Regions from separate parts of the Paenibacillus sp. FSL H8-0079 genome, predicted to be linked through region 3. Evidence: riboswitches for the same ligand, from Rfam matches in the RefSeq annotation. Region 3 holds a riboswitch; each other region holds the start of a gene.

Region 1 (5,499 bases), 2.3 Mb from region 3:
CAAAGATTTTGCATATCCACTCTTCAAGCAAAAAGGCGCCGGTAAAGAACTCTGGATGACTGAAGTCTATTATCCGAATAGCGATAGTAACTCCGCAGACCGCTGGCCCGAAGCGCTTGACGTTTCCTATCACATGCACAGCGCTATGGTCGAAGGGGATTTCCAGGCTTATGTATGGTGGTACATCCGCAGACAGTATGGTCCGATGAAAGAGGACGGAACGATTAGCAAACGCGGTTATAATATGGCTCACTTCTCCAAATTTGTACGTCCAGGCTATCTTAGAGTAGATGCCACCAAGAACCCGGATACGAACACATTTGTTTCTGCCTACAAGGGGGATAACAAAGTTGTCATTGTAGCGATTAACCGAAGCACTTCTGCAACGAGTCAGAAATTTGTTTTGCAAAACGGTAATGCTTCCACAGTATCCTCATGGGTAACCGATAGTAGTCGTAATCTGGCAAGCGGAGCACCAATTACGTTGTCCAATGCAGCCTTTACTGCTCAACTCCCAGCTCAAAGTGTGACCACGTTTGTTGCTAATTTTACGGGCAGTGGTGGTGGCAATACAGGTAGTGGCACGACGTATGAAGCAGAGACAGGAACGACGCTCTCCGATGCTGCAATTGAGATGATCTATCCCGGCTACACAGGCTCAGGGTATATTAATTTCAATGCGTTGACGAACTCGGGCATTCAATGGAATAACATCAACAATACGATAAGCGGCACCAAAAACGTAAAGTTTCGTTATGCGTTGGAAAGTGGCACCCGTAACCTTGATGTTTTCGTGAATGGAACCAAAGTGATCAGCAATACCCCATTTTCTGCAACGGGTAGCTGGTCCACCTGGGGTGAAAAAACAATTCAAGTACCCATGAACTCGGGAACCAATACCATTAAAGTAGTCACGACCGGTACTGAAGGTCCGAATATCGATAGTATCCAGGTGTCCGCTCAGTAACTCATTTGACGATACAAGTTGTTTATGTACAAAACAAAAAGGTTCCTCGAAGGCGTTAGCCTAACGAGGAACCTTTTTTTCGATGCGGTCGAGAGGACTCGAACCTCCACGGGGGTTAGCCCACACGGACCTGAACCGTGCGCGTCTGCCAATTCCGCCACGACCGCATAATATGTATCTCCGTGATATGTATCTCGGCGACAAGAAATAATATATCATGTGCAATCTATCGTGTCAACACTGAAAGTAATAACAATAAAGCCCGAACCAGACGTCCTTGTCTGGTTCGGGCTTTACTTATCGTTACTAGGGATTAACTCTATGAAACCTGAGGCTTATTACGAATTACAGCTTGGAAGGCCAGTTGCCATACCATGCATAACCGCCTCTTCTTTCTTTATCAATATCACTTAATTTGTATCTAACTACCCCGTCACGACCAATAAAGATCGGTTTATCCGTTCCCACTTCATAGAAGCGAGCCCAGATCGGTGCAGCTTTGGAATCAGCGATAATTTTGCTGTCTCCGTTTGCTCTTTCATACTTGTAGCCTGTAATTTTCACTTTGTTAAACCAAGCCTCAGCTGCTTTAATGGATGCTGTAATTTTAGCGTTAGCAGGTCTGGTTTTGAGGAATTTAACAATCGTTACACTCTCTCCAGCCGTCAACGAGGGTACTTCATAGATTCTTGCGCTTGCCGGTTTAAGGGAACTGGAATCATGTTGTTGTCCCCATACTGTCAGCTTACCGCCTGCAACGACCTGTGTATTCAGAATCGCATCCACACCTTTGGCAACTGAATTTTTACTACGGTTAGCAAGTGTGCTGTCGATAAACGAGAAGTCACCTTTGCGTGTTGCTACTTCATCCAGCATGATCATTACATTAATCATCGCATCATCATTGTAAGTGATGTGTTTGTGATATCCCGAGCTTTGGTAGACTTGTGGCCATCCGCCGTTTGAATACTGCATGTTGATCAAAAAGTTAATTCCTTTGATTGCAGCTGTGGAATAACGCGGATCATTGGTCTTTTTGAATTCCTTCGCCAATCTTCTAATTTCTGAGTATGTAGCCTTGTTGTCAATGGTGGACTTCGCCCATTCTCCACTTGTTTGTTTATAGTCTTTTCTCCAACCTCCATCTGGCCGCTGGTTCTTCAGAATATCAGAAATACTTGCTGTCGTACCTGTTGCATCAGCAGCTGACACCGTTGTTACAGGAAGAACCACCATTCCAACTGCTGAGAAGACCATCGTGCATGCCAGAATAAAAGTAACTATTTTTTTTGCTTTCAAAGATAACACTCTCCTATGTTTGTTTTTATAAATCTCCCACTTCTACCTTACTTATGATACTAGTCCCTTAACCTCCTTTATTTGAATTTATAACACAATAAAATCAATTTTCACCCAATATGTGGATCGGATAAGAAGATAATATGCAAAAAATCGATTTTTGTCAATATATGCAACTTAATGAATATAATCTCTTAAATTGAACATTACGGAATAGTTCTTTTAACTCATGACAAACCTATTTATTTGTCCAAAATCGTCTTAAGCGAATCAATAATGACGTTTTTGTCATGAATGATACCCAAACTTGATCCCTGCTTTCATATAAAAACCGTAATTCCGCTAACATTGAGGTATTACGAAGGGGTTTAAATGGGTTTGACAATTACGCATTTATGCAATATAGTTTCAAATAGTTACAAAAACTTAATTATTCATTGCCGAGTTTCATGTTTGAAAACGGGGGAACCATTTTGGGTGAATTATTCTTATACATAGGAAATATAGGGAACCTTCTACCGAACCCTTAGCTAACTCCGTAGGCATCGAAGGGAGAACATTGATTTTGAAAAAACTGATTATCTCCATTTTTGGAGCAGCTGTACTATTTACATCCGGGGCTACAAGCACAGAGGCAAGCAGTATCAACTCCGTAGTGAACAACATGACAGGTATACCTTACAAGTGGGGTGGCACGACTGTAGCCGGCTTCGACTGTTCCGGGTTTATGAGATATCTTTTCAACAAATACAGCATTGAATTGCCACGTACTTCGCAGCAGCAAGCCAAAGCAGGTACTCCGGTATCCAAAAGTAACATTCGCACAGGTGATCTGGTGTTCTTCAATACGATGGGCAAAGGCATTTCACATACAGGTGTATATATTGGCGGCGGACAATTCGCACATGCCTCCAGTAGTAAAGGCGTAAGCATTACTAAGTTATCGAATCCATACTTCAATGATCGCTACGTGACAGCACGTCGGGTAACTGGACAATTTATGTACGATAAAATGTTGGGTAAAATGTAATTCATACACTAAAAGGCATCGGTTTATAACCTGATGCCTTTTTTGTTTAACCATTTTTTGTCTTCAACTGCTTTCTTAAACAATGTAAAATATTTTAGGGAAATAAAACGGAGATGAGGAGAACAATTGAAAAAGATCATGTTAATTTTAACCTTCTTTATGCTAGTACTAGCAAGTTTAGGATGTAGTAGTGAAACAGTTAAAGATTTCAGAGAAGTTTCTTGGGGGAGTAAAATAAACAAGGTCATTTCATCTGAAGAAAAAAACGGAAACACAAACTATGAAGAAAAAGTACATAATGATCATGAAAAAAGTATTAATTATTCCGATGTGGTGGTTCTGGGTAAGACAGTAGACGCAGAATACACCTTTACTAATTTATTGGATAATGAAGGAATATCAGAAAAAATAGAAGATAACAACAAATTGCGCGAGGAACTTGATAACGTAAATACGACAGATGCAAGAAAAGACGAGATACGAAAGACATTGGATGAGCAATTAGAGGACATGATGAAACAAGCATATGAATATCCTTTGGACGATTACTTACTGATTGAAGCAAGTTACGATTTTGGCACTTTAACTAATCCGGAGTCTGATGAAATTTTGGAAGAGCTTACGAACAAATATGGTAAACCAGAGCTCGAAAGCTATAATAACGCTTTTATTTATATTTGGACCAGTGACCGATCCACCATTGAATATCGGACTAAATCATCATTAATAAATTATAAGGCACGCTATTCTGTAATGGAAATATTTGCGGACGTGGACAAATACAATAAAACACTTAACAGTAAAACAAGTAAAGATGAACTTTAAATAAAACATGGTCATACTCCTGTAACTAACAGGGTATGACCATGTTTTATTTTTCACATTATTTCCTTAAGACTTACTGCAACGCCTTCTGCACTCGCAACGCGCCCTGAGACAGGGCATGTCCGCCTCCAACAGCTCCAGCGACGGCAACGGTCTCCATGATTTCCTGATCTGTAGCGCCCTTAGCACGGGCTTCTTCTACATGGTAGAAGGTACATACCTCATTGTTGGCGAACAATCCAATGCCGAGTGCAATCAGCTGTTTTGTCTTCGCATCAATCACGCCAGGCTGAAAACATTCTCCAGTAAACTCATGATACGAATTTACCACTCCTGGCAGCACATCGCTTAATGCTCCAATCTGATCCTTGTAGGCATGAACTTTATCATTCATCAATGTCATGGCTTGTAGCACACCCTCTCGGCTATAGTTACAGATTATCCTCACTGTACCTATCTTCTCTCCCGAGTGAGCCAATTATGCCAAGAAATCATGGTAATTCCAAACAATTAAACGTTCATGGTTCTGCCGTGACTATAAGTGGTTACTCACTAAGTGCACTCTGGCGCGGCTCGCTGAACAACTGATATCGGTAACTGCGATCCAGCTTGACGACACGTCGATTCTGCCGCCGGATAAGTACCTGCTCGCCATCCCAGGCAACCACAATCCCGGTCACATCGTTCGATTCCAGCTCGTCCCGTACTACTCTTACTTTCTCACCTGACAGACGCAGGGCGTCCAATTCTGTATCACTAATCATGTTCATGGCTCCTATATTCCAAATTTATTTACAAAAAGAGACCTAAATGAAATGTCATTTAGGTCTCACGTGACTGTATTGGACTGTCATGTCATTCGAAATTATGTCCCGACTGAGAGTTACCGCTGCGCGTGCTCTTTGCTGTCGTTCTTCTCGAACCAAAAATCAAGCACTTTGGCGGACATCACACGTTCTTCAAGGTACTCCACTTGATGCGGTGTAAATTGTTCTTTCCAAGAGAAGGACAACTCTTCGCACAAGCCTACAATCGTCAGTAATTCTGACCAGGCAACATAGCGTTTGTACCAGAAAAATTGAGGATGTTCAATCATATAGGGATAAAGGTCATCGAATTCCGTATGTTTACAATCCAGGGCACGTTCAAAATGAACTTTCGATTCCGCCAGCTTATCAATGAAAAATTGTTCTGTTGCCGGTTGGTTCCCCATGGTGTTGCCTCCTCTCCCTAACATAACCCCATTATAAATGAAATCCGCGGTCATGCAAAGGCATAGTTCAAAAAATAGGCCCTATTCCTTTAAAATGTCACATTTCGTTATCGTCAAATTGTACTGTTCCATCGTTCAGGGAACGAATACGTACCAAGGCTTCCA
Region 2 (5,499 bases), 1.6 Mb from region 3:
GCCGGATGCATTCCGGGCAGATGTCATGGGTGAATTCGGCGTGGGTATGCTTCTCCAGATAACTTTCCACGGAGTTCCAATGTTCCTCTTCGTCCTTGATTTGTTTGCAGACAGCGCAAATAGGCAGTAATCCGCGCAAGGTGCGCACGTCAGACAGAGCCTTCTTCAATTGGCGTTCTGTCTTTTTCTGTTCGGTAATATCCATGTGGGCAATCAAAGCGAGATCGGTATTCAGGTTTGAGTTAGTGTGAGATAGAGGGGTGAGTTCCACACGAAACCACCTCTCTTCGTTGTATACCGTATACACGCAGATGTCATATGTATGATTTCGACTAAAGGGTGTTCCGCGTTCTTTCAAATTCTGTGCGACAAGTGCCATATTGGCGTTCTTGCCTTGTAATGCCCAGGCTTCCAACAGATGCAGGTAATGTCTATGAGTACTGTTCGCATCCGGGTTGGGTAATAGTTGACCGAGTTCCTGTTGCCAGGCGCGGTTACAACTGTGGATAATCCAATCGTGATCAACGATGATGAGCTGGTGAGTTATGGATTGGAACGACAGCCTCTCCAGATCGGATGTAACATGTCTCATGGATGGGGTCCTCCTTTGGCAAAAATCTTATCTCAGTTCATCTGGAATATCCAAAATATCAGCGACCAGGTGTCTGAATCGGGTTGCTTTGCGTGTGCCGTGAATGAGATTGGATAAACGATAGGGTGGGATGCCGTGCTGTTCACAAAAAGTCTTCTGGTCCACTTGAAGTTCGGTTAGCCGTCGTTTGATGGCCCATCCGAACGGAGTCACTGGTTTTTTCTTGTTCAAAAGGGTTCACCCCTGGTTAGAATGTAGTATTCAGTCGCCCTTTCTTCATGTAGAATATATAGAAATGCGAGCTGTATATTTTATTATATACGTAAATCCGTCATCTAACAATTAAAAAAGACGGAAAAAAGTGTATTTTGTGATGTAAAATGGCGTAAATACGTTAAAAAAACCAATAAAATGACAAAAAACACGTCGGCAAGGAGGTTGCCGCGTGTTTTTTTGTTTGTCTGAATGAAGGGGAGTAGGTGTAGGTGGACAAGGATTAGGCCCTGTAGGCATGAAGTCCAGCTCCAAGCATATGGAAACTGGGGAAAAACGATTTCATGGACATCGAGGTTGGCTGTGCCAGTCCATCCGCAGCCGAGGCGCTGACGGTGTTCCATTCATTCTCCAGATCTGCGGCCAGGCGTACCGTCAGTTCTTTGATTGTATCGGTGTCCAGAGGAATGACTTTGGAGGCTTCGGTTATGCAGGCATTCATGGCTGAATGCAGATAACCAAGAACTGCCGCCTCGACAGGGATATCGAGGTGGTGGTTAATCCAGGCGTGAACAGTGGAGAGGCAGCCAACCGAATCATATTTGGCGAAGATCTGTTCAAGCTGGCTGAAATCAATCCAGGGGTGCAGAGCGCGTGCAAGTCTGATCAATCGTTTACCCATGGTAGCAGCTTGTTCTCTGAGATCTCCAGGAGTTCGCTGAACATGGACGAGCTTGTCGATCAGGGCTATCCGCCATGTATCCTTGTGATCTGCTGCGGTATAGATGCCTTTGATAGCCATGCCTTCAAGACGAACGATGCTGGGGTGCAACTGACAACGCATGAATGATTCGAGATCTTCAGCATTACGAATGGTACCCTCCTTGATATGGATATCCATGCCGAAGGAATGGGTAAACCCTCCAACCTGAATAGAGGAATCAAGCAGTTTAACATAATCGAGCAGCTTATTCCCACGGTTCACGATCATTCGCCTCCTGTGTTCGTTAAATGTAACTTTAAGTAACATTTATATTCCTTTTTTTTTGCTTTATGTTTGAAAATCCGAATTATATGATAGTTATCATCCCATAAATGTCCGCTTTTTGTCAATAGTGTCATTGAAATTCAGCAAATTAAATCTGTAATTCAATATTTGTGTTATTTTATATAACATTTAAAGTTAATTGTTTGCGAAATGTAGGGAGGGCTACGTATAAATGAATCAACAAGATCGGCTCTAACCGGAAAAGAGGGGATCGAATCTAATAATATGCAGTTCATGGGTAAAGATGACGAGAATATGCGATTTTTGATGAAAATGCCTATCTGAAAAAGAAGTAATAGAAAACACTTTACTTTTAGATCAGAACCCGGTATAATCAATTCTGTTGCCGATTATTTACGACATGCGGTCGTGGTGGAATGGCAGACACGCTATCTTGAGGGGGTAGTGGGCGTATGCCCGTGGAGGTTCGAGTCCTCTCGACCGCATCATATGAACGATGAAGAAGAAGCTTTCCGTTATTGGAAAGCTTCTTTTTTTGTCTTTTTTCGAACAGTATGACATTTGGGTTGAAAAAAAGGCCATCCATTACCGGGGGCAATGGTGCTCTACCTTCCGGCTACGGGTGGCCTGTGTATTATTTTTGGAGTAAGTTCTTGATATCTTCTTCAATCTTGTCAGGTGTTGTTTTGGGAGCATAACGTTTCAGTACCTGTCCGTTCTGATCCACAAGGAATTTGGTGAAATTCCATTTGATTGCTTTAGAGCCGAGCAAGCCAGGAGCTTCTGTGCTAAGGTGTTGGAAAAGTGGGTGAGCGCTTGAGCCGTTCACATCAATTTTCTCAAACATGGGGAAGCTCACGCCATAATTCATCTGACAGAACTCGGCAATATCGTCGGAAGAACCTTTTTCCTGTGCAAACTGGTTGCTTGGGAAACCAAGAACTTCAAATGGAGCATCTTGAAACTTGTCTTGCAGTTCTTGCAGACCTTTGAATTGAGGGGTAAGGCCGCATGAGCTTGCCGTATTCACAATCAGGAGCACTTTGTCACGGTAGTCGGACATTTCAACTTCTTGACCGCGAAGGGTATTCACTTTGTAATCGTAGACTGTCATCTAAATCGCCTCCATTGATATACTCTTATATCTTCTATTATATTGGTTGCAATTAAATATTGCAAAACTAATATAGTGTTAAAAGAATCAAAACAGACAAGTTGTGCAGAATACGTGAATGAATTGCGAAGTGATTTTCGTCAGAGTGAGAATTAGATAGCCTTGAAGAGATGGATAGAGTATAACCTTATTGTAAGCGTTATTATGGATGATTATTGGCAAAAATCTGCCGATTCGGTGATCTCTGCGGACTTTACACCGTCATGGCGGGGGTGTATGATTCATAACGTAATTTCAATTTAAACTAAATTGTACTTGAAAAACGAAACAAACGATAATATCGCTCGATCTTACCTTGAGATATACGAACGATGTTTTAATCGCTGAGTTTCCATTCATTGATGAATGGGAAACGGGGGAACCAACGGAATGCGCTGTCCAGGACAGTGGGCATTCATGGGGTGAATTTTCCGGTGACAGCCGGAAATAGGGCGACTCTCGCGCCCGAATCCGTCAGCTAACCTCGTAAGCGTTAAAGGGAGAGGCAACAAGCCGTACGCTGGTTCATGGTGTTTTCGCCATGGGTTATTTAAGAAGCGTTCGGGAGGCCTTGGTCCCCCACGCTTCTTTTTTGTTGTCTTTTCACGCCAAGGGAGGAACGAATGATGGATACTGAGATGATCTTAGTGACTGCTCCAAATGAAGCAGGACGCAAATTTATCAAATTGCTGATGTACAAAAAAATGCCGTTTGCCGTTCTAACCAACAGTGCAGGAGAAGAGCGGAGACTCCGCAGAATCGGGGTAGAGCATGTTATTCGAATGAATACGGCTGCAGCTCAAAAATGGTTTTTGCCGCAGGGTAGCGTAGGCAATGTGTTTATTTTCGAGAACAGTCTGAATCTGACCTGTCGTTATTTGCAGATCTGCCGTTCATGGACATCTAAATCCCTGTGTGTCATTACGGAGCAGAGTAATCCAAAGGGCATCTATCGGGGGATGGGCGCAGACCGGATTGTATATTCGCTCAATGGGGAAGTCGGCTTTCTCCTCAATGGTTGATGCCATAGCTTGTGATTGCTCAGGTGTAAGGTGCCTGTTATAATTGAATGTATTAGAATCAATTTCAGAATTCACTCAAGGTATTATGAAATTGATTCATCGATAAACGGAAATTTGAGGAGACTCATGCATAATGGTGGGTCTTCTTTTTTATGCTTACAAGGAGGAATTGGCGTGCCGGATGTAGGTGGATTAAAGTGGTTGTTTTTTGATGTTGGAGATACGCTGGTGGATGAATGGGAGCCGGTTGATGATATTATCGGACAATTCGTCCGTGAAGCTTGTGCTTTGGGGTATCCGGTGACAATTGAGGCGGTACGCGAACTGTTCGCGAACTGTTACCGGAAATATGAGCAATGGCCCATGAGAGTGGCTATTCGCACATTCATTGAAGACGAGAAGCACCAGAAACAGATTCAGGACAAGCTGAAGTTTCAAAAAGATCTTGAACGTCCTTTTCCTTCAGCGGATTCCGTTCTTCAGCAGTTGTCACGGTATTATCGTATTGGCATTATTGCCAATCAGAGTCCCGGAACGGAAGAGAGACTGGAGAGTTACGGATTACGGAAGTATGTTGACGTTCTGGCCTGTTCGGCTGAAGAAGGGGTGTCCAAGCCAGACCCTGAGCTATACGCTGTGGCCTTGAAACAGGCAGGCTGTGAACCGGAGGAGGCTGTCATGGTCGGGGATCGGATTGATAATGACATTATTCCTGCCCGGAAGCTGGGCATGCGCACGATTCGAATTATGCAGGGTTATGGGAGATTCCAGCCGGAACGATCGGATGACGAACGTGCGGATTGGACCGTTGATTCATTGGATCAGCTCCTGCCTTTACTGATACCAAACCAGGATTAGATGATTGCGTATGAGAGGTTCTACTCTAAATGAAAACACGTTGCTGTACAGCAACAATAAAAGGCTGATCACTTGGGTATAGCATACCGGAGTCGATCAGCCTTTTAATTATTTAGTCGATTAGAACCAGATTAGAACAACCGGATTGTCTGAATGATCAGATATACATTCAGCACAACGATAACAGCGGCAATGACCCATGAGATGATTTTGAGCCATAACTTGTTGGCGAATGCACCCATGCTTTTTTTATCACTCGTGAACATCACCAGAGGGATTACAGCAAAAGGTAATTGAAGAGACAGCACAACCTGGCTCAAAATGAGCAATTCTTCTGTGCCATGTTCGCCTGCAATCGCTGTAACAATTACCGCCGGAATGATGGCAATCAGACGTGTAACCAGTCTGCGCAGCCATGCTGGAATTCGAATGTTCAGAAAACCTTCCATAACAATCTGCCCAGCGAGTGTACCTGTAAGGGTAGAGTTCTGACCTGATGCTAACAGCGCCACACCGAACAGAATACTTGCAACCGTTGTACCCAATAGAGGTGTCAGCAGATGGTAGGCATCAGCGATCTCGGCAACCTGCGTCATACCAGCACTGTGGAATACAGCTGCAGATACAATCAGGATGGCTGCATTAATGAATA
Region 3 (5,499 bases):
AATTTTCAATTCCGCTTCATGATCGATCCACTACCTCAATTATTTGAAGGAGAACTATCGGTAGAGGAATATTTGCAGTTGGATGAAGCTTTGATTCAGACGGCATTTACGCAGTGGCGCAAGGAGGACGATACTGTTCTAAGTGAGTTATGCGAACGTTTTATGGATCGCAAGTTATATAAGTATGTAGAACTTGAACAGACCGACTTGATAATGATGGAAGAGATTCGGGAAGCATTTGTTCAGGCAGGTCTTAATCCCGAATATGATCTTGAAATTGATTTTCCATCGGATAATCCGTATGATGTGTTTCGTCCGGATGAATCCACGGATAAGCAGATTCTTCTGCTCGATCGACAGGACAAGTTACATGAGTTGTCAGAAGTATCCGACATTGTCCGTTCCATCAGTGGGCTACATCGGGGAAAACATCATTTGTATTACCCGCAAAACAAGGTGGATGCGATTATTCACGAATTACCGTCCCATATACGCCCCTATTTCTTGTAATGATGAGTGTACAACTTGGTGAAAAATTTCGAGTTCAAAAGACTTTCTAAAAGAGCTATTTTTCATGATACAGTAATCTGCTTTAATGGGGAGTATATGTAGATCGACATAATTTTGTAAAATAAAGTAGTTAGAGTCATCGTCGTTAGCAATATATAGATCCGAGTATCCGTATATCTTCTATATATTGTAGTTTGTGAAGAAAAGAGTGTAATGACGGAAATCCAAGGGTTTTTAAAATTTTCTTTATGAAACATTAAATTATTGGATTTTATAAATTAAATTACCAAAAAGAAGATAGTCGTTAGTTCGACATGAAGGGAGATTCAAACATGATGCTGTTCGACACACATACACATCTGGATGCACCACAATTCGACGAGGACCGCGAGGAAATGATTCAACGTGCCGTGGATGCGGGGGTTGGTCGCATGATCAACATTGGTTTTAACCGGGAGACGATTCCAACCACAATGAAACTCGCCGAAACGTATGACTTTATATATGCAGCTGTAGGGTGGCATCCCGTAGATGCGATCACAATGCAGGAGGGCGATTTGGAGTGGATTGCATCTTTATGCAGGCATGAAAAAGTGGTTGCGATCGGTGAGATTGGATTGGATTATCACTGGGATACTTCGCCGAAGGAAGTGCAACATCGCGTATTACGACAACAAATTGCTTTGGCGCGTGAAGTGAACATGCCAATTGTCATCCATAATCGGGATGCGCACGAGGATATTGTAAGAATTTTGCGTGAAGAGAAGGCTGGCGAGGTTGGTGGTGTGATGCACTCGTTCTCGGGTAGCTGGGAAACGGCGAAAAGTTGTCTCGATATGGGCTTCCATCTGTCCTTCGGAGGTCCAATCACATTCAAAAATGCAAAGCAACCAAAAGAGGTTCTGGAGAAGGTTCCTATGGACCGGTTTTTCATTGAAACAGATGCTCCATATCTGACACCTCATCCGTACCGTGGAAAACGAAATGAGACAGCGCATGTACGTCTGGTTGCAGAGGCAGCTGCGGAAATTAAAGGCATTTCGGTAGAGGAAATTGCTGCAATAACAACCAAAAATGCCATGGAACGATTTGGTATTCGTTAAAAAAACGAGTAAATCAGGTGAAATAGAGAGTTAAGCGGAGTTAATTTGCTCTTTGATCCAAATAAATCAAGAATATTACAATATTTTAACCAAATATTCAGAAAAACGTACTTGATCAACGCTTTACAACATGCATCAAAACAGGATATCATCTTTTCAGTGAATTGTTGTGCGGAAAATTGGACAGATGTTCGGGGGATGAACAAAGGGACACTTTCCGATGAAACAACAATACTTTCATGAATCAGTCTCGCTGAGTCTCCGTTAACGGAGAGCGGGGGAACCAATAGGGCTTAAACATCGGTGTATTTGGCCGATGCGCATCGTTCGCTGACCCAAAAGCAGCGAGAGGATCTGCGAAGCCATATTTGATTTCTTCTTTGGGTCTCGGGGTGAATTCAAAGGCGTCCGCCATGAGCGGGTGACCTAAGATAGGGCGGCTCTCTTTCGCCCGAACCCGACAGCTAACCTCGCAAGCGGAAAAAGAGAGGCAACCTCGTGCATGAATTTCCGATATTCAGAATCATTCGGAAGCCACGAAAGAGTTCCTCTTACACTCTTTCTTTGGCTTTTTTTGTTTTTGAATAAAAGAAATGTTGTCATCATACGGTAGGTATTCAGGAGGATGACATCATGTTGCGAAGATTGATTCATGGTGCAGAACCGGTCATTTGGTCCGATCTGTGTTCTGTAGAAAAATTGGTATAGTCACGTCAAAGACATCATGCATTACTTTAGACGACGAGGCTATGAAGGAGGACGGAGAAGTGGGCACATTCCAACCAGAAGAGACCCATGAGTCACGATCATCCAGTAAGTCTTTCGCGTTGCGGTGGAAGCATGAGAACATGCGTCAAATGGCATTGATCGCGATTTTCTCAATTGCGCTTACAATCATGATCTTGTTAGTCGTTTACGGTCAGGCCGGGAAACAAATTTCACTGGTTATTGATGGCAAAGCTCAGGTGGTAGAGACTCGTACAGGAATGCTTCAGGAAATGCTGGAGGAGCAGTCAATCACAGTCAGCCCTCACGATAAGGTATCCATGTCCATGAACGGGGCGATTACAGATGGAGACCGAATTGTTATTGAGCGGGCCGTTCCAGTTAACATTACGGCAGACGGAGACACCAAGACTCTGTATACAACCGATTCATCGGTACAAGAGGCAATTCAAAAATCAGGTATTCAGGTTGCAAGTAATGATAAAGTGTATCCGGCGCTTGGAACTGCAGTCAAAGCGGATATGAAAATTCGTGTAGTGCGGGTAACAAAGCGTACAGTGGATGTAGAACAACCGATCGCTTATAAAGTGATCAAAACGGCTGACCCTAGCTTGTACAAAGGGGATAACCGTGTCGTTGTAAGCGGCAAAGAAGGCACACTTGTACAGCATATCGAAAAGGTATTTCAGGATGGAGAATTGGTCTCCAAAAAAATGGTCGGCAAATCCGTCGCGAATAATCGTGTAGATAAAGTGATCGCTGTCGGTACCAAAGCAAAACCGGTTGTAAAAGAGCCTGAGGTTCAAACCGTATCGGCTCAGACTTCAACAACGAAACAGGCAACAACAACGAACTCGAAGAAAACTGCTGCCTCGGGCAGCAAAGTGATTACCGTATCCGGGACTTCTTTTAAATACTCCAAAGTACTTAAGAATGTATCCATGACTGCCTACTCTTCCGAAGAGCCTGGCATTGGTACTAAAACAGCTTCCGGTACTCGTGTAACGGAAGGGCGCACCATTGCGGTTGATCCCAAAGTCATTCCAATTGGCTGGTGGGTATATATCGAAGGTCTGGGCTTCCGTCGTGCGGAAGATACAGGCGGTGCCATTAAAGGCAACAAAATTGATGTATATTATGACAGTGTGAAGCATGCCCTGAATTTTGGACGCAAGAAAGGCAAGACGGTCTACGTGATCGGTCCGGTGAAGCCGGAAGCGAACTAAAATCGTTTTACTTTGAAATGGGAATGCTATAAAATAGTTGCATGAATGATTCATGCGGAATATGCGGCGGAGGGGTCTGAATTCAGTCTCCCCCGCCGTTTGGCAGAGAAGAGGATATTCCTCTTCTTTTTGCGTTAGAAAGGAAGAAATGGAACATGATAAAAGAAGTCATTGTGGTGGAAGGCCGTGACGATACGGTAGCCATCCGTCGGGCCGTAGAAGCCGATACGATAGAAACGGGTGGATCAGCCATCAACCAACGCATTCTGAAGCGAATAGCGCTTGCTCAGGAGAGACGGGGAGTCATCGTACTGACAGATCCGGATCATGCTGGCGAACGCATTCGTAAAATTATTGCGAATAAGGTCCCTGGTTGCAAGCATGCCTTCATTCCAGAAGCGGATGCGACGCGCAAAGGGGACATTGGGGTGGAGAACGCCTCACCGGAGGCGATTCGGCACGCGCTGGAACGCGTACATACTTCATACGAAGGTGCTCCGAGTCTGATCGATTGGGAGGACCTGATCGCGGCAGGGCTTATCGTGCATCCGCAGGCTGCTGCACGTCGCATGGAGATGGGCAATCTGCTGGGTATTGGATATTGTAACGGGAAGCAGTTCCACAAACGTCTCAGTGTATTTCAGATTACACGGGAAGAGTTCTCTACAGCATTAGCGCAAATTGAACGTGAAGGATTGTGAGCATATGAAGGACATAGAAGAGACGATAGAAATTGCAACGCCCAAGCGAACCAAAGAGATTATTCAAAGACACGGATTCTCATTCAAGAAAAGTCTAGGTCAGAACTTTCTGATCGATCAAAATATACTAAACAAAATCGTTAATGCAGCCGATTTGGACGAGTCCAAGGGCGCGCTCGAGATCGGGCCAGGTATTGGGGCCCTTACGGAACGATTGGCTCGGGTAGCTGGTCCTGTCACAGCCGTAGAGATTGATCAGCGCTTAATCCCAATCCTGGGAGAAGTGATGCAGCCTTATTCAAATGTACGTGTTCATCATGGGGATGTGCTGAAGCTTGATCTGGCTGAGTTGTTTAATACGGATTTTGCATCCGTAGACAAAGTTAGTGTCGTGGCTAACCTGCCTTACTATGTAACGACCCCGATCATGATGAAACTGCTGGAAGAGAAACTGCCGGTAGACAGCATCGTTGTCATGATTCAAAAAGAAGTGGCTGAACGCATGGCTGCTGCACCTGGATCAAAAGACTACGGTAGTCTGAGCATCGCAGTTCAGTACTACAGTATGCCGGAGCTTGTGTGTATTGTGCCTCCTACGGTCTTCATCCCGCAACCTAACGTGGAATCGGCTGTCATTAAGCTGAAGGTGCGTGAGCAACCGCCCGTGGAGATTCCGGATGAAGCACATTACTTCGAAGTGGTACAGGCTTCTTTTGCCCAGCGGAGAAAAACAATCTCGAACAACCTGAAGGCACGCTTCTTCACGAAGGAGAACCGGGAACAGGCAGACATTCTGCTGGAGCAGGCAGGTATTCAACCGTCCCGACGCGGAGAGACGTTAAGCCTGCAGGAGTATGCTACACTCAGCACCGTGATGTGGGAAGCAGGGGTACGCGCCGCGCTGTAAAATTTGAATGAACCAAACCGGGTCTCTGCCCATACGATGGGGTAGAGGTGATTACGTTGATGAATATCGGAGACTTGGTCGTTCGGAAGTCATACGGCGGCGATGTGACTTTTCGGGTGGAAGGCCTCCAGTTGGATGCTGCGGTCATTAAAGGGACTGAGTTCCGGCTGATTGCCGATTCCCCGGTGGACGATTTGATACAGGTTCCCTACGAACCGCAAAGCGCCAAGACCAGACAGGCGCATATTAAAGCACATCAGACCCTGTCCCGCCTGCAGCAGAATCGAATGGAACAGGCTGAGCGGAATCGTGAAGGTCTGGTGCAG

Evidence for each region. Region 3 has a riboswitch for cyclic di-AMP ahead of MHI06_RS00150 (ubiquitin-like domain-containing protein). Riboswitches for the same ligand answer to the same signal wherever they lie in the genome.
Region 1: linked by a shared signal. The riboswitch ahead of MHI06_RS10455 (C40 family peptidase) and the one ahead of MHI06_RS00150 (ubiquitin-like domain-containing protein) in region 3 are both predicted to bind cyclic di-AMP.
Region 2: linked by a shared signal. The riboswitch ahead of MHI06_RS07065 (hypothetical protein) and the one ahead of MHI06_RS00150 (ubiquitin-like domain-containing protein) in region 3 are both predicted to bind cyclic di-AMP.

Annotation. Positions count from the first base shown of each region.
Region 1 is NZ_CP150300.1:2,288,999-2,294,497, reverse strand. It holds gene MHI06_RS10470 (carbohydrate-binding protein) at 1-967, shown strand, start outside; tRNA gene MHI06_RS10465 (tRNA-Leu) at 1,051-1,134, opposite strand; gene pelA (pectate lyase) at 1,313-2,275, opposite strand; cyclic di-AMP (ydaO/yuaA leader) riboswitch at 2,695-2,826, shown strand; gene MHI06_RS10455 (C40 family peptidase) at 2,832-3,296, shown strand; gene MHI06_RS10450 (hypothetical protein) at 3,423-4,121, shown strand; gene MHI06_RS10445 (carboxymuconolactone decarboxylase family protein) at 4,195-4,524, opposite strand; gene MHI06_RS10440 (hypothetical protein) at 4,667-4,885, opposite strand; gene MHI06_RS10435 (hypothetical protein) at 5,005-5,334, opposite strand; gene MHI06_RS10430 (xanthine phosphoribosyltransferase) at 5,432-5,499, opposite strand, start outside.
Region 2 is NZ_CP150300.1:1,602,108-1,607,606, forward strand. It holds gene MHI06_RS07040 (hypothetical protein) at 1-592, opposite strand, end outside; gene MHI06_RS07045 (hypothetical protein) at 620-823, opposite strand; gene MHI06_RS07050 (urease accessory UreF family protein) at 1,089-1,790, opposite strand; tRNA gene MHI06_RS07055 (tRNA-Leu) at 2,217-2,299, shown strand; gene MHI06_RS07060 (glutathione peroxidase) at 2,449-2,928, opposite strand; cyclic di-AMP (ydaO/yuaA leader) riboswitch at 3,300-3,475, shown strand; gene MHI06_RS07065 (hypothetical protein) at 3,591-3,989, shown strand; gene MHI06_RS07070 (HAD family hydrolase) at 4,164-4,847, shown strand; gene MHI06_RS07075 (Nramp family divalent metal transporter) at 4,979-5,499, opposite strand, start outside.
Region 3 is NZ_CP150300.1:30,826-36,324, forward strand. It holds gene MHI06_RS00140 (HD domain-containing protein) at 1-510, shown strand, start outside; gene MHI06_RS00145 (TatD family hydrolase) at 843-1,613, shown strand; cyclic di-AMP (ydaO/yuaA leader) riboswitch at 1,855-2,108, shown strand; gene MHI06_RS00150 (ubiquitin-like domain-containing protein) at 2,381-3,565, shown strand; gene rnmV (ribonuclease M5) at 3,721-4,266, shown strand; gene rsmA (16S rRNA (adenine(1518)-N(6)/adenine(1519)-N(6))-dimethyltransferase RsmA) at 4,271-5,173, shown strand; gene yabG (sporulation peptidase YabG) at 5,233-5,499, shown strand, end outside.